Regions from separate parts of the Brucella sp. NBRC 12950 genome, predicted to be linked through region 1. Evidence: predicted binding sites of a transcription regulator. Region 1 holds the regulator's gene; each other region holds the start of a gene.

Region 1 (4,541 bases):
GTGGGCGAAGGGGCAAAACGGGTGACGACCGGTTTCGACATGACAGCTCCACTGTGTCAGAGCCTCGCGGGACTGCGGCAGGACGCCGAGGGCGAGGCAGAATTAGAGTATATAGTGCCCGTTTGATTGTGTTCTACAGGCAATCGGGGTTCTCGACGCGAACCCTCTCGATTTTGGCTGGCGTTCATGTAGCATAGGTAGCACAGCGCGCAAGGGCTTGACGTCCCTTTCGCACCGATCCGGTATTCTTCTTTAGGTTAGCGGGGAGCACTTTTGCAGTCAGGCGGGGGCATGACGGGCACAAGGGAAGCACAGGAGATCAGCGAACGGACATTTGTCAAAGACATGCCAGATGGTTTGGCTCGCGCTTTGATGCCCGCTCCGTGGGCTCCGGATGAACACGAAAAAATTTATCCTATTGCCCTGCCAGAGCGAGTTCTAACGCCTTCTGAACGCGCGCGCGTTCTACTAGACGCCGCGTGGTTGAACTTAAGCAGAGCGCTGAGTCGGGAAGTGGGGCGCGGGATATTCTTCCTTCTGTTTCCCGTGATGATGGGTGTGGGAGCAGTTGTCTATTTCACGCTTTCTTTCGAGCCTGACTGGGTGCCGCTCCTTTCGATCGTGACAGCGGTCTTTATATTGCGTTTTTTTGTGCGCAAACGCTTCTTGCTATCGCAATTGCTGACGCTCGTCGTGGCTCTGCAGCTTGGCATGATAGCGGGGAAATTTGAGACTGAACGACAAAGCACGCAATTGTTGGGTTCAGAGGTTGCAACGCACGTTACCGGCGGAGTGGCTGGTCTCGAATATCGCGACAATGGCAGTTGGCGTGTGACGCTTGATCTGCTTGAAACGCAAAGGCCGAAACTTCGCTACGCACCGCACCGCATCCGCATTACTGCACGCGACATACCGGCCAAGACGACTATTGGTAGCGGGCTAACCGGCTTTGCGCGCCTGAGGGTGCCTTCGGGACCTGTGCGGCCGGGGAATTACGATTTTGCCTTCCATGCCTATTTCGGCGGTATCGGTGCCAACGGTTTCTTTCTTGGAACACCAAAGATTGCCGATGTGCCAGGACCGACCGACATGACGGCAAAAATTGCGAGTTCCATTGCTCAGTTACGCGTGCATGTTTCCGAACGTATTGCGGAAGTGCTCTCTGGTGAGGATGGCAGTGTTGCCGCTGCGCTCATAGCGGGTGAGCGAGCAGGGATCAGCGAAGAAACGAATGAGGATCTGCGCAAGGCAGGTCTGGCGCATATCCTGTCAATTTCCGGCCTGCATATGGTGCTGGCCGCTGGCGTTGTGATGATGTCGTTGAGATCGCTGTTTGCTCTGATGCCGGGGTTTAGCGCCCGATATCCGGTCAAAAAGTTTGCGGCTTTTCTCTCGCTTCTAAGCTGCACATTTTATCTCGCCATGTCGGGTGCGGATGTTGCAGCACAGCGCAGTTACGTCATGATTGTCGTGATGCTCTGCGCATTGCTGGATGACCGTGCTGCCATCAGTATGCGCAATTTGGCGATTGCGTCTGTCGCGATGATTGCAATTTCTCCGCATGAAATTCTTGGTCCGAGTTTTCAGATGTCTTTTTCGGCGACTGCGGGATTGATTGCTGCATTTGCATGGTGGAGCGACAGGAAAGCACGTAATCAAACGGCCAATGAAAATCGACGTTCTAACCCACGCGGGTTCGTATCAAAAATGCTCATTCCTGCGGTGGCGACAGGAGCAACATCGATTGTTGCCGGTATAGCGAGCGGAATATTCGCCGCCTATCATTTCAACAACACCGCACCCTTAGGCCTTGTCGGAAACGTATTGGCCTTGCCGGTTATCTCGATCCTTGTGATGCCCTTTGCAGTGCTGAGCTTGGTGATGATGCCATTGCAGCTTGATTGGCTGCCACTACAGATCATGGGATTTGGTGTCCTATTGGTCAGGCATATTGCAAGTCTGGTCGCTAGCTTTTCTCCTGACGGTAATCCCGGCGTCATGCCTGCAAGCACGCTTATCCTCTGGACTGTAGCGCTTGTTATCGCGGTTGTTTCCACGACCCGGTTGCGATGGCTGGCTTTACCTTTTGTCATTGCCGGGCTTGTCGTTTTTATACGAACGCCATTGCCGGATATTCTCGTTAGCGAGGATGCAAAATTTGTGGCCGTGCGCTTGCCTGATGGTAAATTCGCAGCCAATCGCAGCAGACCGCCAAAATTCACAGGTCAAAACTGGCAGACAGCCTATTTGATCGAAACGTTTATTCCGCCGCAGATTATAAAAAAGCAGAAGCTGGTATCCGCCACTGATGCGTTTGTCTGCGAAGAGGGACTGTGTACGATCCCTTTGCGGGACGGGCGGATGTTTGCTTATACCGCGCAGGAGGAAATGAAGGACATCGCCTGCAATATTGGCGACATCGTCGTTCTTGCGATAGCAGGCAAAAATCTGAGCTGCGAGCGCCCTGATGTGCTCGTGGTGGATCGAAAAGAGCTTGCCTTAAAAGGAACGCTTGAACTCAGGTTGGGGCAGAAAAAGCCCTCGAAAGGCGAAGCTGCAACAGTTTCGGCTGTCCATGAAGTCGACAACGAAGATAAGATCTACCGATTCGAACCGGCAAAACCTCGTAAATTAGCCGGCTATGCAGATGATCTGAGCTTTGCCATTGATGCGCCCGCGAGGCCTTGGCACCTTCATCGTCTTTATTCGCGAGCAGCGCGGGGGCTAGCTGAGCGCGAATATCAAAAGAAGGCTGGCTCTGAAAAGAACTCCAAGCTCGAAGCGGCTCCAGCTTTTACAGATAAATCAGAGCCACTCTAGTTCATGGTTTTCTGGCAGACTTACAGCCATTCCAGCTAAGAATGAATCGTTGGAACCGCTGAAATTGATTGTCTTTACGCATTATCCGACGCATCGCAGCAGAAAAAGAAATCAGTCCGGCGAACTGATTTCCCTGCGGAGACGCTTCGCACTTTTGCCGGAAATACTATGAACATTAACCGCCACATATCTCACGGAAGTGCAGCGGTTATGTGTAACATTTAATAGCGTCGGATCAGACCGATAAGCTTGCCCTGAACGCGCACGCGATCAGGTCCGAAGATGCGGGTTTCGTAAGCCGGGTTTGCTGCTTCCAATGCGATGGAAGCACCTTTGCGGCGAAAACGCTTCAATGTCGCTTCTTCGTCGTCCACCAGTGCGACGACAATTTCGCCCGGATTGGCTGTATCACCACGTTTAATGATGACTGTATCGCCGTCGAAAATACCGGCGTCGATCATCGAATCGCCTTTGACTTCCAAAGCGTAGTGTTCACCGGCACCCAGCATTTCCGGAGGAAGGCTCAGTGAATGTGTCTGATTCTGGATAGCCGAGATCGGCACACCGGCAGCGATGCGTCCCATCATAGGCACAGAAACCATTGTTGAGGAATCATTGTCCGCCATGACCGGAGCAGGGCGCGCCGGTGGAGGAGGGGGAGCTTTACCAAGGCTTCCTTCGATGACGCTCGGAGCGAACTTCTTTTGCGAGTTCAAGCCCGGTGCTATCGAATCTGGCAACCGCAGGACTTCCAGAGCGCGTGCTCTGTTAGGAAGTCTGCGGATAAAGCCACGTTCTTCCAATGCCGTGATGAGGCGATGAATGCCCGATTTCGAGGCTAGATCGAGAGCCTCTTTCATCTCGTCAAAAGACGGAGGGATGCCCGTCTCTTTAAGACGTTCATGAATGAACAGCAGAAGCTCGTGCTGCTTACGGGTCAACATGCGCTACACCCTCCAAACCAGAATCAAATAAAAACAAAACCAGAACGAACACTATATGTTCCAGTCTTGTTCTGCAATGGTTTTAAAATGATTAATGAGGGCGGGAATTGATGCCGTTCGTTACAGCATCAATATTGTGCAAGGATCTCCAAGCGCTGCAGCTGGCGCATTTTCTTCTCTGATCAGTAGTGCATTGGAACGCACAAGAGCAGAAAGCATCGAAGAATCCTGAACTGGAAATGGCTTTACAATCAATGTGCCGTCGATTGCCTTTTCTACCGTCGCACGAACAAAGTCCCTACGATGATCGTTTGCATTCATTGGCTGACCCAATTTCGCGGGACGAATATCTGCAGTTAAGTCAGTGCCCGATAGCTTTGCCACCAATGGGCGCAGAAATACGAGACTGCAGACGAGACTTGAAACCGGATTACCCGGCAGGCCGATGACATGCACGGTTTTACCCGAAACCGTCTTGCGGCCATACATCAGCGGTTTACCCGGGCGCATGGCGATCTTCCAGAAGTCTAGATCGACGCCGCAATTCTGTAAAGCCCCGTGAACGTAATCGCGATCTCCAACCGACGCGCCGCCAATCGTCACAAGAACATCGATGCCATCTTCGAGAACGGCACTAATTGCGGATTCGATCTTCGCAGGGTCGTCGATGATGATGCCCATATCTTCAGGCCTGCCGCCTGCGCGGCGAACGATTTCGGCGATGCCGACGCTGTTGGAGGCGACAATCTGGTCCTGGCCGGGAGCCGTACCGGGCGG
Region 2 (4,541 bases), on a different contig from region 1:
GGATGCGACCTGAACTGCTCCTGAGAGCTGCATTCATCCGGCGTTCAAAAATATTGATGTTTCACTAACTTGATCGCTTCGCACTTGTGCCGGGCTGCACGGCGCTTATGTTAACCCGCATTGGAAATACGGACAAAGCCAAGAAAGCGGGAGACAGATACCCATGGCTGAGCAGACAAAACCCATTGAGCTTTATTATTGGCCTACCCCGAATGGCTTCAAAATCAGCATCATGCTGGAGGAACTAGGCGTTCCTTATGAAGTCAAATATGTGAACATCGGTAAGGGCGATCAATTCCAGCCGGACTTTCTCAAAATTGCACCCAATAACCGTATGCCAGCGATCGTCGACCCCGAAGGGCCGGGCGGCGAGCCGATCTCGGTTTTTGAATCAGGCGCAATTCTTCAGTATCTCGGCCGCAAGTTCGGAAAATTCTATCCAACGGATGAACGCAAGCGTGTCGCCGTTGATGAATGGCTGATGTGGCAAATGGGTGGACTTGGCCCCATGTCGGGTCAGGCCGGGCACTTCCGCGTTTATGCGCCGGAAAAGGTGCAATATGGCATCGATCGCTACACCAATGAGGTCAACCGTCTTTATGGTGTCCTGAATCGTCAGCTAGAAGGCAAAGACTTTATCGCAGGCGAATATTCTATCGCTGACATGGCCAGCATTGGTTGGATCAACGCTTACAAAAACTATGATCAGCAGCTGGAGGATTTCCCTAACCTCAAGCGCTGGTATGAAACCATGAATGCACGACCTGCCGTTCAGCGTGGTCTCTTGGTTGGCAAGGAAGAGCGCGAAAAGTCTAACCTCGCCAATGACAAGGAAGCGCAGAAAATTCTTTTCGGCCAGAAGGCGCGCTAATTCGCTTTGGTTAGAAATGCTTGAAAGAAAGGCGGCTTAGAAGCCGCCTTTTTATTTTATTCGCTTACTGCCGTGCGAGACTTTCACTCTTGCAGATCAGGCCGCCCATGACGCAGCCCGAAAGCGAGAGAGTGTTTCCCTTGACACTGGCCTTGCCTGTGTAAGTCTTGCCTTCGTCTAGCTTGTTGACTTCGCCCTTGTAGCTGCCGTCCTTGCCAGACATTGTGCCAATCGACTTGCCCTTATATTCGCCGGTCTGCACCGTGCCGCAATATTTACCGCCGCCGCAAGCTGCGTAGCTGATAATCGTACCATTCGGGCGTTTCCAAGTACCGACAATTGCTTCTTCAGCAAATGCTGGTGCGGCTAAGCCTGCCGTCAGTGCTACGGCGGCGGTCATTCCCATAATAAAAGTGCGGATCATGCATTCCTCCCAAAATGCCGCAAAGCTCTCTATTTTCAGCTCTGCAGAAAACTTACGCAAACGTAAACGTAATCGAGTTTGGTCCGAAGCGGAAGAGGGATAATTGGTGGCTTCGAATTCGCCGATAATCACTTTCTCAACAAAGCCAATCGATGCCATGGTTATCATCTGGTTTCCAAGCACTGTGGATGAAAAAGCGGCAATTTCGGAAAAACGCTGCAATTCGCGAAGCTTGGATGTTTAACAAAATCCCAAATTTACTCCTTGTTGGGATTTCGTTGTCGCGTTGTTAAGCATCTGGTTTAACGCGCATTTTAATCCTGTCGCCTATCTTAAAGACCATGAACGGAACGACAGATCCGACGGTTCCGGGCCGGTGAAAGCCAGTCACGGAAACAAAGAGCGGACGGTTCTCGGGATTTAACAGGGACAAAGAAAATGACACAGTTTCAGAGCGTTATACAGCACGACAAGGCAGGCTCTCAGGATCGTATCCTGCTGGAGATGGGTTTGAAATACGCCATCGGCCGCGACTGCGAAATTGATGTCGTCGAAGCACACAAGTGGCTTAACATTGCAGCAATCCGTGGCAACCAGAAAGCGGAACGTATGCGCAATCAGGTTGCAGCAACTATGAGCAAGAGCGAGCTGGCAGCAGCACTGCGTGGTGCACGCGAGTGGATGACTTCTCACTGAACTACGGAATGTAGAAACCAAAAAGCCGCCCAATGAGGCGGCTTTTTGTTCAGCTGATCCCGAGATAGCGCCCCGGCTTGTGGTTGATTGCGATGATAACGTTCATCGCAATCGCACCCACAAGCGACAGAAGCATGTTCTCCCACGGGATGAAAAACAGTGATCCGAGCATGATGATAATGTCGAGCGCGAGCTGAAACCAACCAGCGCGAATGCCATAGGCATCCTGCAAGTAAAGCGCGAGAATATTGACGCCGCCCACGCCGGAACGATGGCGGAAAAGTGCCAGAACGCCCATGCCCATAAGTGTGCCGCCCATAAGCGCTGCAAAGAGCGGATTGATTGAGCTGAAATCAACACATAGAGGGATGAGTTTGGCAAAGAGAGATAGAAGCGCCACGGCGATGAACGTTCTGATCGTAAATGGCCAGCTCATCCGCTTTGCAGCGAAATAGTAGAACGGCAGATTGATCACGAAATAAAGCAAGCCAAATCCGATGCCGGTGGCATACTGGATCAGCAGCGCGATTCCTGCCGTACTGCCTGTCATAAGCGTCGCTTGACTATAAAGCGTAATGCCCAACGCAATGAATGAAGTGCCAATCAACATGGCGATTGCATCTTCATAAAGGCGATGACGATCGCCCCCCAGTTTGCTGGTCACATCGACAAGCGGGGAGGCGCTATCTGCGATATCGGTCACATTTAACTCCAGAACTGCGAAAACCGGAAATTCGAACAAGATTACTCAAAGGGCCGGAGCAATGATCCGCCATTTGAGTGTATGCATATTCCCGCTGATCCGATGGATAATGTGCCACGCGCCAGCGCCAAGTCTTGGGAGACCTCGCAAATATAGCATCGCGGATGCCCGACGGCACTGCTAGCAAAATTGTTATTTTGAACGTAGCATTTTTATTTTAGCTCGGCTTTGACCGCTCATTTTTTCGGATTATTTCGTTGCGAGTTTCACTGAGAAATTGCTCTACATCCTTGGGACTGCGTAGATGATGCTTTTTCAGATGCGAAGGGGCGCTTTCCAGAAAAGATTTTGCCCGAATACGCCCATTTTTGCGGTAATTAGCCACGAACTTCAGGAATTCCCAATCAAAGCGCTCGTCACAGCCTTCCGCCATATCAGGACGGGATTGACCGTAATGGCGAAGTGTTCTGCGCAGGACTCGCCAAAGGCGTGTTAGGGTCGAGATATCCAGAAAAATAAGCATGTCGGCGCGTGCTGAGCGATACGCCATTGTTTCGCTGTGATTGCCTTCGAATATCCATTCATCGCGATCCGCAACCTCATCGCTCAGAAGGCCGATTTCGTCCCGAGAGCGCATTGTCCAATTGGGTAGCCAATAGATGGTGTCGATATGAATAACTGGTAATTCGGTGATTGCACCAAGCGAACGGGCGAGGGTGGACTTTCCCGAACCTGCGCCTCCAATGATCATGATCCTTTTTATCATCTGGGCAAGCTCCGGATTTTAACTGTGTTGCAATAAATCTGAGACAAGTTCATGGAAATACTGTATATTTACTTCGCGTCATTCAAATTTACGTAACGACTAAAGAATGACGGTTAGAATTTTTGTATTGTAGACAGTGGTAATATTAAGAGAGTGATTGACAGTCAACTTGTCTGGCATCAAGCTTGGTGGTGAAGACAAATTTACAAGGTGTGAAGACCGGCAAAGCAGGCCGGATATTCTGAATAGATCGCTTTGAGCGGTCAGCGCTAATCCGAATGCAACAAAATCAATAGTCCGTATCCGATAGGGAGCGACGAGATGTCTATTCGTACCATTACAGCCTTGGCTGGTACCGCAATCATTCTAGGCGCATCTGCCTTTGCTTTTTCATCTCCTGCAAGTGCGTTGACGATGAAAGAATGTAGCGCGAAGTATCAGGCCGCCAAAGATGCTGGCACGCTTGGCGATGTAAAGTGGAACGACTTCCGCAAAGCCCAGTGTGGTGATGATGCAGCTGCAGCTCCTGCAGCTCCAGCAGCTCCCGCAAAGAAAGCTGCTGCACCGGCGAAAAGTGCAGCCACGCCAGCTGCAGATGATGCCAAAGGTCTTACCATGAAGCAGTGCAGTGCCAAATATCAGGCGGCAAAAGATGCCGGTACTGACGGCGGTGCCAAATGGAATGACTTCCGTAAAGCGGAATGTGGTCCAGGTGCTGATGCTGTAGCACTCACCACGGATGGCAATTCTGAACCTGCTGCTCCAACAGTAGCGGCACCAAAGGGTGTCAAATTCCCAACGGCTGTTTCGGCAAAATACTCTAGCGAATCTGCTGGCAAGGCACGTATGCACACCTGCCTTGAGCAGTATCACACTCTGAAAGACGCCAATGCACTTGGTGGTTTGAAGTGGGTTCAGAAGGGCGGCGGTTATTACAGCCTCTGCAATGCACGCCTCAAGGGCAATTCATAAACCCAAATCTGAGACGGCTTATAAGTCGGTTTGAACTTAACCCGTTTTGGAGAAAGGGCCTTGCAGATTTGCAAGGCCTTTTTTTCTGGTTAAGTTTCCGCATTATAAA
Region 3 (4,541 bases), on a different contig from region 1:
TATCAACGAGGTCGGGTGGATCAGCACGCTCATCCGATGAAAGCTCACTTACTCCGATGCCAAGTAGACGGAATCTGGTTCCATCCAGTTCCTTTTCAAGAAGCTGCAGACCAGTGCGGAAGATCCGGTCGGCCAGTTGCGTCGGATCGGCTAACTGCCGATTACGCGTTCGAAGTTTGAAATCCTGTGTCTTGAGCTTCAGAACCACGGTGCGTCCAGCGATATCACTGGCCTTTAAGCGCTGTGAGACCTTTTCAGACAGTGCGCGCAGCACGGGCACCAAATCACCAGCCTCTGAAAGATCCTTATTGAACGTGGTTTCAGCTGAAACGCTCTTCATATCGTGCTCAGGCTCAACTTGTCGGCTGTCCTGTCCGCGTGAAAGGCGAAACAAACGCTGCCCCATCGTGCCATAAGCCTTCATGAGCGTGCCTTCATCCATCGTCTGAAGTTGTCCAATGGTGCGAATACCGTCACTCTCGAGCTTTGTATTGAATGATCTTCCGACACCCCAGATCATGCTGACCGGTTTGTCACGAAGAAAATCGAGAGCCTCCATTTCACCTATAACGGAGAAACCTCGCGGTTTTTCAAGGTCGGATGCAACCTTCGCGAGATATTTGCAATAGGATAGACCTACGGAAATCGTGATGCCGATTTCCGCTTCAACACGTTTGGCAAAACGAGCAAGCACCATAGCGGCTGGTGCACGGTGAAGTCTCTCTGTGCCACCCAAATCGAGAAATGCTTCGTCTATGGAAATCGGTTCCACTAGTGGTGTCAGTTCGTGCATAAACTGCCGAACTTCACGCCCGACCTTAACGTATTTTTCCATGTTGGGCTTGACAACAACAGCTTGCGGACAGGCTTCAAGCGCTTTGAACATAGGCATCGCAGAACGTACGCCGTGAATGCGCGCAATATAGCAAGCCGTTGAAACCACACCACGTTTTCCACCGCCGATTATCAGCGGCTTGTCACGCAATTCAGGATTGTCTCTCTTCTCTACGGAGGCATAAAATGCATCACAATCCACATGGGCGAGCGATAATTTGTATAACTCGGCATGGCGCAAAAGTCGCGGGCTGCCGCAAGCTCGACAACGGCGCGCTGATTCCAGCTTTTGCAGCGACAAACAATCGCGACAAAAGCCCTGTTCTGAACTGTTTATAACGGGTTGTTCGGACATGGTAGCGTGTGTTTGTATGAACATAAAAGGAACATCGCTTTATAGCACTAAAGCGAGCCAATGCCATCGATACTCTGTCACCCTGTCAGCTGTGCCCTTGACATTGGCAAGGATATCACCAAGTTTAGTGTTATGAATAACCGCTTTGCTTCCATACTCCATCGGGTTCAACCGATCACGGGATAGCAACCCTCGAGGCCTGCCTTGCGCAGAGGGCTCCGGGGGACGGGTTGCCGCTTGGTTTCAAGCGGAATTGTTAGAAGCGCTTTCATTCAAAATTCAAGCAAATGCTCCGGCCGGGATTCGGTTTGGAGAACAATTATCCTTAGACAGCAGTGAGCTATCGTCATGAGCGAAAAGAATCGCAAGAAGCCAAAGATCGTCGTCAGCGATATTGACCATGAGCGCCTGACAATTCTGGCCGGCAACGTCTCCGAAAAGTTGGAGGAGGTGGCCGAGGAGTTGATGCAGGAACTCGATCGCGCAAAAGTCGTGCCGCAGAAAAAGCTGCCTGCAGACGTCGTTCGCATGGGTTCGATGGTAGAGTTTCGCTCAAACGACGGTCATGAACGCAAAGTAACGTTGGTTTATCCCGGCGAGGCAGACATTGCGCAAGGCAAGATTTCTATTTTAACCCCAATCGGTACTGCTCTTATTGGCCTTACTCCGGGCCAGTCCATGTCGTGGATTGCACGTGACGGCAAAGCCCATGAGCTGAGCATTATCAGTGTATCGAATGCTGAAGCCGTAAGCGCTGCATAAACTCTGCAGGGCTGAAGGCGACAAAAGCTCCGCAATGCGGGGCTTTTGTCAAAGATGGTTATTAATGCCCCCCGGTAACAGTGCCATGGCCTTTTCTATAAGGGCAGGATCGCGTCCAGTTTCTTCGCAAAAGCGTATCAAAGTTGGTTCATGCCCGAGAAAGAATTGGAGCACGCCTGCGAGAAAGCCCGGTTCCTGTGCAGCAGAGCGAATAGATGATGCTTCAATTCCGGTGAGTGCGAGAAAACGCGGCAATAGATCCTTGTCTTGAGCCAACCACACAAGCGCTTCTACCGCTAGGTTTTCAGCGTCGGCTCGGCTTAACAGCGTCTTCATATGATCTCTCCAATTAACTCTTTGTTTTAAATGATTTTATGCAGAAAAATTGCTTTCTTCCGTTTTGAGGAAAGCCTTAGACTGTGGCCTTTGTTTAATAGCCCAAAGTCTTAACGACAATGCGGGATTTGGCGAATATTTGCCTTTCGTCAATGAAATGCGCTTAAACTATAGTGGAGCTATATGGGCAGGACAGACAAGGCAACCTTGTTTTACCTCGGGAAAGATTAAGGCCAAGGAATATTCGATGACGAAAAGTGTCATGATCGTCGAGGACAACGAACTCAATATGAAGTTGTTTCGCGATCTTATCGAAGCCAGCGGATATGAAACAATCAGGACACGAAACGGTCTTGAGGCACTTGATCTTGCGCGCGAACATCGTCCCGATCTTATTTTGATGGATATCCAGCTTCCGGAGGTTTCCGGTCTGGAAGTGACCAAGTGGCTTAAAGATGATGAGGAATTGCGGCATATCCCAGTGATTGCGGTGACGGCCTTCGCCATGAAAGGCGATGAAGAACGCATTCGGCAGGGAGGCTGTGAAGCCTATATATCCAAGCCGATCTCGGTGCCACGGTTTATAGAAACCATAAAGTCATACTTGGGTGACGCTTAAACCTTTTCGATTTGGGGAATCTCGCAAGGGTTAGAATTTTGGGGGGCTGGCTGATATGACTGCAAGAATTCTTGTCGTTGATGCTGCAGAATCAAATGCAAAGCTGCTTGAAGCGCTGTTCTTGAGCGAATATTACGAGGTCGTGACCGCTAATAAAGGCGCAGAGGCGATCGAGATTTGCCTGGGCGGGCAGATCGATGTGATTATCCTTGATGTTGTCATGTCGGATATGGACGGCTTTGACGTTTGTCATCGCCTGAAAGTCGACCCGCGCACCTCCAATATTCCGGTTGTGATTCTAACTGCTCTGAATAGTTCTGAAGACAAGATCAAAGGGCTTGAGGCCGGAGCGGATGATTTCCTTTCGAAGCCCGCGCAGGATCGTCAGCTCCTTTCACGGGTGAAAAGCCTTGCGCGTCTTAAAATGGTTTCGGATGAGCTTTTCCAACGCACTGGCACTGTCGCTGACACAGAAGTCGAAGCTCTACTCGTGACCAAATTATCCGGACGCTTTGGCGGCGGAGAGGATGCTGCACGTATCCTGGTGGTGGATGAGAATGAATTGGCAGCAGCACGGCTGCGCCTCATTCTCGGCGAGGACTATTTCGTCGATGTCGCACATGATGCAAATACGGCGCTCATCAAGGCGATTGAGAATGATTACGACAGCATCGTCATTTCGGCAGATTTTACCTATTACGACCCATTGCGCCTATGCTCCCAGATACGCACAATTGAACGCACACGGCTTGTTCCGATCATTCTGATCGTCAATGAAGACGAGGGTGCTTTGGTCGTCCGGGCGCTTGAACTGGGCGTAAACGACTATGTGATGCGTCCGCTTGAGAAGCTGGAGCTTTATGCGCGGTTGCGCACCCAGATCAAGCGCAAATGCTACAATGATTTGTTGCGTCAGAGCTTACACCGCACAATCACAATGGCGGTGACTGACAGCCTCACCGGGCTGCATAATCGGCGTTACCTGGATACGCATATGCCAGTGCTCTTGTCACGTGCTACAGGGCGCGAGAGGCCGCTATCGGTCATCATGATTGACTTCGACCATTTCAAGCAGGTCAATGACAAATACGGGCATGACGGTGGCGACGATGTTCTGCGAGAATTCGCTGCGCGGCTGCGTAAAAAGATACGCGCGATGGATGTCATGTGTCGCTATGGCGGCGAAGAATTTGCTATCGTGCTGCCGGATACTGATTTGACTGCTGCAACGGCGGTAGCAGAGCGCATTCGCGATGCTGTTGCCGAAGCGCCGTTCCTCATCATTGGCGGTAAGCACATGATCAATATGACGATCAGCATCGGTATTGCCGGGCTACGGCTTACGGGCGGAGATACCGCTGAGGCACTTTTTGCACGAACGGATGCAGCACTTTATGAAGCCAAGAAAACTGGCCGGAATTGCATCGTCCTCTCGGCCGCCTGAACACGCCCATCCGCAAATAAAAAAGTCGTCTCGTAAGAGACGACTTTTTGACTCCTACCAGTAATCTGGCGTCGGAAACGAATTACTTGATCTTCGTTTCCTTGAAGTCGACGTGCTTGCGCGCAATCGGGTCGTACTTGGTCTTTGTCATCTTTTCCGTCATCGTGCGGCTGTTCTTCTTCGTTACGTAG
Region 4 (4,541 bases), on a different contig from region 1:
GCTTTGCAGCTGTAGCATCCACTGCCGTCAGGTGCAGCGCATTGGCCGTGCGCTCGGTGACGACAAGCGGCAGTTTTTCTGTGCCATCATGCTGAATGTTGTTGCGAAGCCGGTCGGTCGGCAGAAACGGAAACCAGAGGGCGAGGAACACGCGATCTGCCGTTCTGTTCGGCTGTTGCAAATTCAAGGGTTTCATTGTTCCATTCCATGATCCATTGCCCACAGGTGCCGTGTCGATTGCGTTCCAGAATTGCGGAAAAAACCGGCTTTCCGGGTGCATTCGCTCCGCTGGAGCGGGAGGATGCAGGCGCCACCCGCCAGCGGCTGACGGCAGCGCTCTGCACTCCTGTCCGGTGGCTCCTGAGCAGGATGACAGGCAAGTGTGCGGTTTCGGTTGCCAAAAGCAGGCGACGCGAGGCGGTCAGGTCGAGACATTTAGGCTGGCCGCTCACCGAGGCGACCACGCCGGAAATGAGGTTCGAAGCCTTGCCGCTTGCCTCTTCAAGCGCATCATTTGCTGCTTTTAAAACATCTTGAGCGGTGGGGCAGCGCACGATCAGCAGCCGTGACGGATTGATTCCGAAGGCATGAAGTCCCGGCGGATAAAGCCCGCCATATTCGCTTGAAGCGCTTTCTTCCTCAATCCAGATGATTGGTCTTCTTGAAGGGGATGCACGCAAAGCCATTGCCAGTGCGAAACCGGTAGCGGCCATATGTGCACCGGGGTTTTCAGCAAAAACCTCATGAAGTGCATCACCTCTCAGGCCATGCGGAAAAGCATCATCAGCTTCGGCAAGGCCGAGCGTGAAACTGCCTGCACGCCCGCAGCCTGTTCCGGTCTCGTCTGTAAAACTCGCCTGTGAGGCATTGCCTTCGATGGCCGTAACCATGCGCCGCAACGCCGTGATGTCGATGCCGCTCACGTTCAAAACCCTGTGTTTGTAAGGATGCAATTCCAGACGTAAACTGCTTCACGCTTTTATTGGAATGCTATTTGTTCACTTTATGTTCTAGTATTGAATCGAGTCCGCCAAGAGTCAAGCGGGATCAGCTGTGAGGATGTGTGGATAAGAAAAATGCTCCCTCTCAGATCGTGCTCTGAAAGGAAGCATCTATGGTCGTGGTTGATCAGATCAGGCGGCTTCTTTGAAAGGCACTCCCGCCAGTTGGGCGATATGGCCACCAAGATCGGTGCCAGCACCTGCTGCATTGACGGTATCAAAATAATCATGCCAACCGGTGGCGGTGATTCCGGCAATCAGCATGTCGAGAGCCATCTCATCCGGGAAGCGCCAAATCGCGAAAAAGCTCTGCTTCGGCGCATAAGGTTTGGTTGGGTCAACAGGACCCAGGGCCAGAGCCTCGATACCACGTTCGGCCAGACCGCCCATGCCAGCACCGACCTTTTCAAAGAAAGCCTGCCTGCCTTTAAGATCAAGTGCCAGCCAGCTTGCCTTGGGTGAATAGAGTTCTGCGAGATAATGGGTCATGTCGTTTCCGGGAAGTTATTTAGAAAAGGAACGGAGTGCGCGTTTGCAGATACGTGCAGTCGCGGGATTTGTGCTTGCTTCAAGACAGTCTGCGCAAAGCGCCTTGACCCATTCGGGTCGGCTTTTGGCCGCATCATTGAGCCAGTTGGCGACCGAATCCTGCACATAAGGTGCGGGATCGGCGCGAAGTGGTGTCAGAATTGACAAAGCCTTTTCAGGGGCTTCTTTCAGGCTTTTGATATGTGCCGACCAAACGCCACGCGGGCGGGTGGCTTCGCAGGCAAATCGCCGGATATAGGGGGACGGATCGGCAGTCCATGGCGTAAGCAGTTGGATCGTCTGGTCAATCTCAGAAGAAATATGCTCGCGAAGACCGAGCCATGCCCATTCGCGCACGCCAAAATGTGGATCATCTGCGAGTGGGCGTATGAGCTTCAGACGTTCTGAAAGAGAAAGGCTTTCTAACTGGCCGATGGCAAAACAGGCCCAGCCGCGCACAGTATCTGACGGATGAGCACTCAGAGAACCGATTGCTTGACCGCCAGTGCTTGCGAGCAAAAGCTGTGCTGCCAGCATCATGCGGCGTGAAATGCCAAGATCTTTGGCTTCATGCATTGTCTGCAAGGCATCCTGACCAATAGTCGGAAATGCGTTTTGCATGAGGCTCGCAAAGTCAATCGCCAGACATTCGGTCAGTACGGTCGTTTCAACCGTTCCGCTGTGTAACACAGAAAGTCGTTCGGCCGAGATATCGGAAATTTTCAGCGGCGATTTGCTCATGACTTTCGTCCCGCATCCGTGCGGCTGAAAATACGGCGCAGCAATGTGCTGAGCACCGCTTGTTCATCGGCGGAAAGATCGCTCATCAGGCTCGCAATCCATGTTGTATGTTCAACGAAAAGCTGTTGCGCCAATCGCGCTCCTTCGGATGTCAGCCTGATCGTCAGTTTGCGGCGATCCTGCGTGTCCGCATGGCGCTTGAGAAAGCCATCGCGTTCCAAGCCATCAAGCAGGCCGGTAATAGTCGCGCGTGTCACGCCAGCACGCTCTGAAAGCTCGTGTGGTGAAAGGCCATCAGGCGCATTCTGCAAAAGAAACAACAGAACAAACTTGCCTTCGGAAAGCTTGTGGGGGGCAAGCCTGTTGGCACAATCGTGGTCAATTGCAGCGGCAAGCGACAGGATTTCAAAACAGGTTTTCAGCGCGTCAGCAGACGGGCTGCTGCGGCGTTCCAGTTCACCCAGAAGGGCGTGATGTTTTTGCTCGATAATTTCCATATGTCGCCATATAGTATGGCGCCATACTAAAAGCAAATGGTTTAGATCGTCTGACTGAGATTGGATCGTCTTGATAGGCTTCGCTATACGGTTTATATATGTTTCATATATATCGAACTGGAAAGTATTATGGGTATCGTAAAAATCAGCGATGAACTGCATGAGGAATTGCGCAAGGCAAGTGATGTCATGTGCCGTTCGATCAATGCGCAGGCTGAATACTGGATGAAAATCGGTATGTTGGCACAGGCAAATCCGGAACTGTCCTTCAATGAAATCGTGCAGAGGCAGTTACGCGCGGCACAGGTCGAGCTTCCCGTTCTGGTGGTACAATCATCATGACAAAGACACCTGCCGAGGTGGAAAAAATGGCGGCTTCAGGCGCGCTGCTGGCGTCCGTTTTTACACTTCTCGATCATACACCGCTTGCTGGCCTGACTACGATGCAGGTCAATGATCTGGTCGAGGATTATATCACCCGCGAATTACAGGCGCGGCCTGCAAGCAAAGGGCAGTATGATTTTCCTTATGTGCTCAATGCCTCAAGGAATGAAGTCGTCTGCCATGGAATGCCATCAGATAGCGAAATCATCACCGATGGTGAGATCATCAATTTCGACATTACGCTTGAGAAGGACGGCTATATCGCTGATTCCAGCAAAACCTATATGGTCGGTGAAGTGGCTCCCTTTGCTTCGCGTTTGGTGCGTGTGGCCTATGAGGCACTATGGAAGGGTATTGCTGCCGTGCGTCCTGGCGCTACGCTGGGCGATATTGGCTATGCTATCGAGCGTCACGCAAAGCGTCATGATTACAGCGTGGTGCGTGAATATTGCGGCCATGGCATTGGTCGTGAAATGCATGAGGAGCCGCAGGTTCTGCATTTTGGCAAGCCGGGCACGGGTGAGCGTCTGCGTGAAGGCATGGTGTTCACCATCGAGCCGATGCTCAATCAGGGCACAGCCAAGGTAAAGACCGAAAAAGACGGTTGGACAGTTGTGACGCGCGATGGAAAATTGTCAGCGCAGTTTGAACATACCGTCGCTGTCACGTCGAATGGCGTGCGGGTGCTGACCTTACGTCCTGGTGAAGAAAAGCTGCTCGCAGCAATCAGAAATGCTGTCTGACATTATCAAATTTTGTCTGCCAGCAAGAGCACGAAGATAATCGTTCCGCCGATGCTCAATCCGCTTGCCAGAATGACTCCTATGATGACAGGCGCGAGTTTCAGAAAGGAAATATGAGGCGATATTTCCAGCTGAAAATTTGGCCGGATTTTTTCAGGCGTAAGACAGGTAATTTCGTAATCGCCGGGTATCGTGCATTCAAAATTACCAAGGGCATGAGAAGCATAGCCCTGCATATCCGTCCGTCTGACGCTGAAAAGAGAACGGCTTGTAGAACGATAGGCGATTGGCGTGTTGGTTGGATGTGACCTGATCGCAAACTGCGTCGAGAAATAAGCGGTTCCCGTCAGAACAGTCAGTGGGGGAAAGACGATGCTGACTGTGTACTGTCCCGCTTTTGGCAAATGAAAGACATGTGGCCGGCTGTCGGCTCTAAAGCGATGACGAATCGCTGGCATCATCACACCCCACAGAATGGGAATGCCGCGGGTCAGCAGATAAATCCCGAGCACAATGCAAAGAGGTGCTGCCAGATAGAGAAACACAGCTCATGCTCCGTTTGCGTTTTAAAAGAAAAAGCCCGCCGAAAGGCGGGCTTTTTCCGTGTTTAAAAAGCTTAGCGACGGTCGCGTGCAGCCAATGTGCGC

The links. Region 1 encodes LexA, which represses DNA repair genes until DNA is damaged. Its sites were predicted from a motif close to TGTTCNNNNTGTGTTCNG; they were not measured.
Positions count from the first base shown of each region.
Region 2: QSJ70_RS11235 (sel1 repeat family protein) is a predicted target of LexA. The motif match lies at 1,631-1,648, and genes of this name have one in related genera.
Region 3: QSJ70_RS12015 (DNA polymerase IV) is a predicted target of LexA. The motif match lies at 1,206-1,223, and genes of this name have one in related genera.
Region 4: QSJ70_RS07650 (ImuA family protein) is a predicted target of LexA. The motif match lies at 996-1,013, and genes of this name have one in related genera.

Region 1 covers NZ_BSQC01000001.1:529,346-533,886, forward strand. The annotation lists gene gltX (glutamate--tRNA ligase) at 1-41, opposite strand, end outside; gene QSJ70_RS02585 (ComEC/Rec2 family competence protein) at 292-2,820, shown strand; gene lexA (transcriptional repressor LexA) at 3,042-3,764, opposite strand; gene QSJ70_RS02595 (molybdopterin molybdotransferase MoeA) at 3,885-4,541, opposite strand, start outside.
Region 2 covers NZ_BSQC01000005.1:347,693-352,233, reverse strand. The annotation lists gene QSJ70_RS11245 (glutathione binding-like protein) at 164-871, shown strand; gene QSJ70_RS11240 (DUF2147 domain-containing protein) at 936-1,295, opposite strand; gene QSJ70_RS11235 (sel1 repeat family protein) at 1,734-1,991, shown strand; gene QSJ70_RS11230 (YitT family protein) at 2,041-2,694, opposite strand; gene QSJ70_RS11225 (P-loop NTPase family protein) at 2,912-3,460, opposite strand; gene QSJ70_RS11220 (antifreeze protein) at 3,782-4,432, shown strand.
Region 3 covers NZ_BSQC01000006.1:158,328-162,868, reverse strand. The annotation lists gene QSJ70_RS12015 (DNA polymerase IV) at 1-1,189, opposite strand, end outside; gene rnk (nucleoside diphosphate kinase regulator) at 1,538-1,951, shown strand; gene QSJ70_RS12005 (DUF3572 domain-containing protein) at 2,000-2,287, opposite strand; gene QSJ70_RS12000 (response regulator) at 2,535-2,906, shown strand; gene QSJ70_RS11995 (PleD family two-component system response regulator) at 2,962-4,350, shown strand; gene rpmG (50S ribosomal protein L33) at 4,433-4,541, opposite strand, start outside.
Region 4 covers NZ_BSQC01000004.1:50,186-54,726, reverse strand. The annotation lists gene QSJ70_RS07655 (Y-family DNA polymerase) at 1-151, opposite strand, end outside; gene QSJ70_RS07650 (ImuA family protein) at 87-923, opposite strand; gene QSJ70_RS07645 (DUF6616 family protein) at 1,134-1,490, opposite strand; gene QSJ70_RS07640 (HEAT repeat domain-containing protein) at 1,506-2,270, opposite strand; gene QSJ70_RS07635 (MarR family winged helix-turn-helix transcriptional regulator) at 2,267-2,767, opposite strand; gene QSJ70_RS07630 (ParD-like family protein) at 2,897-3,109, shown strand; gene map (type I methionyl aminopeptidase) at 3,106-3,894, shown strand; gene QSJ70_RS07620 (hypothetical protein) at 3,900-4,439, opposite strand; gene QSJ70_RS07615 (argininosuccinate synthase) at 4,511-4,541, opposite strand, start outside.